Regions from separate parts of the Streptomyces sp. LE64 genome, predicted to be linked through region 2. Evidence: riboswitches for the same ligand, from Rfam matches in the RefSeq annotation. Region 2 holds a riboswitch; the other holds the start of a gene.
What was found. Region 2 has a riboswitch for glycine ahead of gcvP (aminomethyl-transferring glycine dehydrogenase). Riboswitches for the same ligand answer to the same signal wherever they lie in the genome.

Region 1: linked by a shared signal. The riboswitch ahead of gcvT (glycine cleavage system aminomethyltransferase GcvT) and the one ahead of gcvP (aminomethyl-transferring glycine dehydrogenase) in region 2 are both predicted to bind glycine.

Annotation. Positions count from the first base shown of each region.
Region 1 is NZ_CP199708.1:4,822,437-4,825,834, forward strand. Features, by position in the region: gene gcvT (glycine cleavage system aminomethyltransferase GcvT) at 167-1,282, opposite strand; glycine riboswitch at 1,315-1,435, opposite strand; glycine riboswitch at 1,436-1,529, opposite strand; gene ACSMX9_RS21810 (AAA family ATPase) at 1,739-2,458, shown strand; gene ACSMX9_RS21815 (enhanced serine sensitivity protein SseB) at 2,563-3,345, shown strand.
Region 2 is NZ_CP199708.1:544,639-548,036, reverse strand. Features, by position in the region: gene ACSMX9_RS02345 (DNA polymerase IV) at 1-913, shown strand, start outside; gene ACSMX9_RS02340 (PRC-barrel domain-containing protein) at 823-1,206, opposite strand; glycine riboswitch at 1,319-1,414, shown strand; gene gcvP (aminomethyl-transferring glycine dehydrogenase) at 1,586-3,398, shown strand, end outside.

The DNA of each region.
Region 1 (3,398 bases), 4.3 Mb from region 2:
ATTCTCCTGTACGCGGGGGAGTGCTGAGGAACGGGATGTCTGGCATGTGAGACGAGCGCCGGGATGCGCGTCCCGGCGCACGGGCGGCGAACGTCATGTACCGCGCGGGGACCCGGTGGAACCGGAGCGCGGTGCATCCGGGCGGGCCCGGTGGTGCGCGCGGAAACTACTTCCGGCGGCGGTAGAAGGGCAGTGCCACCACCCGGTACGGCTCGTGCGTACCGCGGATGTCCACCCCGACCCCGGCGGTGCCCGGCTCGGCGTGCGCGGCGTCGACGTACGCCATGGCGATCGGCTGGCCGAGGGTGGGGGAGGGCGCGCCCGAGGTGACCTCGCCGATCACCGTGCCGTCCGCGACCACCGCGAACCCGGCGCGCGGTACCCGCCGGCCCTCGGCGACCAGGCCGACCAGCTTGCGCGGGGGGTTCGCCGCGGCCTTCTCGGCGGCGGCCTCCAGCGCCGCCCGGCCGACGAAGTCGCCCTCCTTCTCGAACTTCACCACCCGGCCGAGACCCGCGTCGAAGGGGGTCAGCCCGGTGGTCAGCTCGTGCCCGTACAGCGGCATGCCCGCCTCCAGGCGCAGGGTGTCCCGGCAGGACAGTCCGCAGGGCACCAGCCCGACCGGGGCGCCCGCCTTGGTGAGCGCCCGCCACACGCCCTCCGCGTGCTCGGGAGCGACGAAGAGTTCGAAGCCGTCCTCCCCGGTGTAGCCGGTGCGGGCGATCAGCGCGGGGACCCCGGCGACCGTGCCGGGCAGCCCGGCGTAGTACTTCAACCCGTCCAGGTCGGCGTCCGTGACGGCGGCCAGGACGCCCGGCGCCTCGGGGCCCTGCACCGCGATCAGCGCGTAGGCGTCCCGGTCGTCGCGGACCTCCGCGTCGAAGCCCGCGGCCCGCTCGCGCAGCGCGTCCAGCACCGTCTGGGCGTTGCCGGCGTTGGCGACCACCAGGTACTCCGTCTCCCCGGTGCGGTAGACGATCAGGTCGTCCAGGATGCCGCCGTCCTCGCGGCAGATCATCGTGTACCGGGCGCGCCCCGTGGCGACGGTGCCGAGGTTGCCGACCAGCGCGTGGTCCAGCAGGTCCACCGCCTGCGTGCCGGTGACGGTGATCTCCCCCATGTGGGAGAGGTCGAACAGCCCGGCGCGGGTGCGCACGGCGTGGTGCTCGTCCCGTTCGCTGCCGTAGCGCAGGGGCATGTCCCAGCCCGCGAAGTCGGTCATGGTGGCACCGAGCGATCGGTGCAGCGCGTCCAGCGCGGTACGGCGGGGGGCGGTGCTCATGAAGGTGCTCCCAGGGCATGACGGCGAGATGGTCCTCCCCATCTGTCATCGGACCTGAGAGGTTCGCCGGGAGCCACGCCGCTGGGCGGCGGTCCGGTTTGCACCTTGGGTGGGACCGCGCGTACGACGTCGCGGTCCGCTTTTCAGATGTGCCTCGCCCGCGCGGTATCTGGGCCTGAGAGATTCAAGGGAGGGACTTGCTCCTTCGGCGCCCCGGTACGGCCGGGGGCTCTCCCGCGCGGGTTCAAGCGGCCGGTATGCAGTTGGCGGGCACATCATTGCACGCCCGCGCCGCCTTGGGCAGGGCGGCGTCCCCCCGACCCCGCGGCATCGGCCCGGGGCAGTTCCCGTCACGGGCCCGTGGCCGTATCCGTACGCGATCCGGACCCGCGAAATTACCCGCTCTTTACACTCTACGGGGAAGGCTCACGTGACGGACTGGAGGGGACGATCACGGTGAACACGACGAGGGGGTACGCGAGCGCCGCTGGCGTGGCGCTGCCCGAGCAGGCGGGTGCCGCCGCCGCGCGGGCGCGCGCGGAGCGGGCCGCCGCGGTGGTCCGGGACCTACGGGACCGGGCCGGCCGCGGGCCGCACGCGCTCCGGTTCGCCCCCGGTGACCTGGTGGTGGTGTCCGGGCTGCCGGGCAGCGGCAAGTCCACGCTGATGTCGCGCACGGTCCGCGACACCTCGGTCAGCCTCGTCCGCGCCGCCCTCGCGACCCCCGTCGCCCCGGCCCGGCGCATCGACTCCCAGGACACCCGCGACCGCTGGGCCCGCCGGATGCCCGCCGCCCTGCCGTACGCCCTGTACCGGCCGCTGGTGCGGGTCGCGCACTTCGCCGGCTTGCGGCGGGCGCTGCGCTCCGGGGAGAGCGTGGTGGTCCACGACTGCGGCACCCAGGCGTGGGTGCGCCGCTGGCTGGCCCGCGAGGCCCGGGCCCGCGGCACCCGACTGCACCTGCTGCTGCTCGACGTGGCGCCGGACACCGCCCTCGACGGGCAGCGCCAGCGGGGCCGGGGTGTGTCCCGGTACGCCTTCGCCCGCCACCGGCGGGCGATCGGCCGGCTGGTGGGGGACGCGCAGCGCGGGGTGCTGCCGGCCGGCTGCTCCTCCGCGGTGCTGCTCGACCGGGCGGCGGGCGGGGCGCTGCGGTCCATCCGCTTCGACGCGTAGGCCCGGACGGCAGCGCCGCCCGGCCCGAACGGGCGCCGGACGCCCGGAGCTTCGCGTTAGGGTGCCTGGCGCAGACGCAGCGCGGCACGAGCAGGTGGTTGACGATGGAGATTCCGGCCCAGACGCCCCAGCCCCCCACGGTCCCGGGTCCGCCCGGGGCCTGGCCGGTGAACGAGTTGGAGGAGGTGCTCGCCGCCTCCGTGGGGGTGCCCGGGGCCGCCCCGCGGATCGTCGAGGTGCTCGGCCGCAGCCGGATCTGGGTGCCGCTGCCGGCCGGCGGGGACGCCACCAGCACCACCCTGGACCTGCCCACCGTGGAGGTCGACGGCCAGGCATACGTGCCGGTCTTCACCTCCGCCGAGCAGTTCCGCCAGGTGGTGGGCGACCGGATGGGCGGCACCGTGGCGCCCGCCGTCGAGTTCGCCCGCGGACTGCCGCCCCAACTCGGCCTGGTCCTCAACCCGGACGGCACGGTGGGCGTTCCGCTGCCGCCGCCGGCCGTCGCGGAGCTGTGCCGCGCCGGTCGCACCGCCCTGGACGGCCCCACCAGCGGCGGTCGGGTCCGGCTCTTCCCGCCCGACTGGAAGGAGGACCCGATGGACTTCCTCGCCGCCGCCGGGGAGGAGTTCGCCGCGGTGGGCACGGTCACCACCGCCCGCCGCTGCCTGGCCAGCGTGGAGGGCGGCGCCCCGAGCCTGTTCATCGGGGTGGAACTCGACCAGTGCGAGGGCTCGGCCCGGGAACTGCCGTTGGACGCGCTGGGACGTGCGCTCGGACGGGTGCCCGTCGCCTGGGGGGTCAACCTGATCCTGCTGGACGTGGCGCGGGACCCGGTGGCCGACTGGATGCGCGAGCAGCTCCGCCCCTTCTACGTGCGGGAGCCCTGAGTGCGCCCGATACCACCAGCTGTGACGGACCTGGGACCGAGGCGTCGGCCGCG
Region 2 (3,398 bases):
GCTGGCCCCCATGGCGGTCCGGGTGCTGCCGGGGGTGGGGCCCGCCACCGGCGACCACCTGCGCCGGGCGGGCATCAGCACCGTCGGCGAACTCGCCGAGGCCGGTGAGGACGAACTGGTGCGGCTGCTGGGCAAGGCCCACGGGGCGGGCCTGTACGCGATGGCCCTCGCCCGCGACGAGCGGCCGGTGGTGGCCGAACGGGAGACGAAGTCGGTGTCCGTGGAGGACACGTACGACGTCGACATCCACGACCGGACCCGGGTGCGGCTGGAGGTGCAACGGCTCGCCGAACGGTGCGTGCGACGGCTGCGGGACTCCGGCCATTCGGGCCGCACCGTGGTGCTCAAGGTGCGCCGCTACGACTTCTCGACGCTCACCCGCTCCGAGACGCTGCGCGGCCCCACCGACGACCCCAGGGTGGTCCGCGAGGCGGCCGGCCGCCTGCTGGAGTCGGTGGACACCACCGGCGGCGTGCGGCTCCTCGGCGTGGGCGTCAGCGGCCTCGCCGACTACACCCAGGAGGACCTGTTCGCGCAGGCAGCCGGGGAGCACCCGCCCGAGGTGCCCGACGACGCGGAGGCCGATCCGGGGGCCGAAGGCCCGCAGGACCCCGCGTCGCCCGCCCGCGCGTCCTCCCGGTGGGCGGCCGGACACGACGTCCACCACGCCGTCCACGGGCCGGGCTGGGTCCAGGGCAGCGGGGTGGGGCGGGTGACGGTGCGCTTCGAGACCCCGGACTCCCCGCCGGGCCGGGTGCGGACCTTCGCCGTGGACGACCCCGACCTCACCCCCTCCGACCCGGTCCCCCTGGTGGCGGACGGTTACCGCTCCCCGGACGGCTCGGGCTCGTCCCCCGGGCCGGCGGCCCACTCGCCGACATCGGGGCCGGGGGAGGCCACGTCGAGCCCGTAGTGGTGGTAGAGCCGCAGCTCCTGTTCGGGGGAGAGGTGGCGTCCCACGCCGAAGTCCGGGGCGTCCCTGATCAGGGCGCGCTCGAAGGGAACCCGGAGGGTGCCCGCCACCAGTTCGCTGGGCTCCAGGGGGACGAACGCGTCCCGGCTGAACAGACCCGTCCGGATCGCCGCCCACTCCGGCACTCCCGTGGCGTCGTCGAGGTAGACCTCGTCCACGGTGCCGATCCTCGTACCGTGGAGGTCGAACGCCTTGCGGCCGATCAGGTTGCGCGGATCGATGTCGGTCTGCACGTGCCCTCCAGCTCGTCGCAACTCATCCGTCAGCACCACGAAAGAGCACATTTCCGCAGGCGGCCACTCGAAGCCCCGTGCGAAGAGCCGCTGGTAGGCTGGAAGCGGCTGTCGACCCCGTGCGGGAGAGCTCCCCGGCCACGGTCGGGGGCGCCGAAGGAGCAAATCCTCCCCGGAATCTCTCAGGCCCCAGTACCGCGCGGGTGAGGTCACTCTGGAAAGCAGGGCGGGCGGTTTCCGGACCTCCGCCCTCACCGACGGTGAAAGTCGGGCCGCGCGCCCGGTGAAGCTCTCAGGTTGAGATGACAGAGGGGGAGGCCGTCCGGGCACCCGCGTCATGGTGCCCCTCGCAGGTCGTACCGACCAGGAGGCCCCCGCAATGACTGTCAACCGTCCCCCGCTCTCCCAGCTCGAACAGGGCATTCCGTTCGAGCGGCGCCACATCGGCCCCGATGCGGAAGCCCGTGCCAAGATGCTCGCCCAGGTCGGGTACGGTTCGCTGGACGAACTGACGGCCACCGCGGTCCCCGACGTCATCAAGAACGCCGAGGCGCTCGACCTGCCGGCGGCCCGCACCGAGGCCGAGGTCCTCGCCGAACTGCGCTCCCTCGCCGACCGCAACGACGTCCTCGGCTCCATGATCGGCCTGGGTTACTACGGCACCTTCACCCCGCCGGTCATCCTCCGCAACGTCATGGAGAACCCGGCCTGGTACACCGCCTACACGCCGTACCAGCCGGAGATCTCGCAGGGCCGCCTGGAGGCCCTGCTGAACTTCCAGACGACGGTGGCCGAACTGACCGGGCTGCCCACGTCCGGAGCCTCCCTCCTGGACGAGGGGACCGCCGCCGCCGAGGCCATGGCGCTCTCCCGCCGGGTCGGCAAGGTCAAGGGCGGCGTCTTCCTCGTCGACGCGGACACCCTGCCCCAGACGGTCGCCGTCATCCGAACCCGCGCCGAACCCACCGGGGTGGAGGTCGTCGTCGCCGACCTGACCGCCGGCATCCCCACCGAGGTCGCCGAGCGGGGCGTCACCGGCGTCCTGCTCCAGTACCCGGGGGCCTCCGGGGCCGTGCTCGACCTGCGCCCCGTCATCGAACAGGCCCACGAACTGGGCGCCGTCGTCACCGTCGCCGCCGACCTGCTCGCCCTCACCCTGCTGACCCCGCCCGGCGAACTGGGCGCGGACATCGCCGTCGGCACGACCCAGCGCTTCGGCGTGCCCATGGGCTTCGGCGGCCCGCACGCCGGCTACCTGGCGGTGCACGAGAAGTTCGCCCGCAACCTGCCCGGCCGGCTCGTCGGCGTGTCCGTCGACCGCGACGGCGACCGCGCCTACCGGCTCGCGCTCCAGACCCGCGAACAGCACATCCGCCGCGAGAAGGCCACCAGCAACATCTGCACCGCCCAGGTGCTGCTCGCCGTGATGGCCGGTATGTACGCCGTGTACCACGGGCCGGAGGGCCTGCGGACCATCGCCCGCCGCACCCACCGCCACGCCGCGGTCCTCGCGGCGGGCCTGCGGGCCGCCGGTGTCGAGGTGGTGCACGGCGCGTTCTTCGACACGGTGACGGCACGGGTGCCCGGCAGGGCCGCCGCCGTCGTGGCCGCGGCCCGCGAGGACGGGGTCAACCTGCGGCTGGTGGACGCCGACCACGTCGGCGTGGCCTGCGACGAGACCACCACCCGCGAGCAACTCGGGACGGTCTGGACCGCCTTCGGAGCCGACGCCGACGTCGAGGGTTTGGACGCAACGGTCCCGGACGCCCTGCCGGCGGCGCTGCTGCGCACCGACGACTACCTGACGCACCCCGTCTTCCACCAGTACCGCTCCGAGACGGCGATGCTGCGCTACCTGCGCCGGCTCTCCGACCGGGACTACGCCCTCGACCGGGGCATGATCCCGCTCGGTTCCTGCACGATGAAGCTGAACGCCACCACCGAGATGGAACCGGTCACCTGGCCGGAGTTCGGGCAGCTGCACCCCTTCGCCCCCGCCGAGCAGGCCCAGGGGTACCTGACGCTGATCCGGGAACTGGAGGACCGGCTCGCCGAGGTCACCGGCTACGACAAGGTGTCCCTCCAGCCGAACGCGGGGTCGCAGGGCGAACTGGCCGGTCTGCTCGCGGTGCGCGGCTACCACCGGGCGCGCGGGGAGGAACAGCGCACGGTCTGCCTGATCCCCTCCTCGG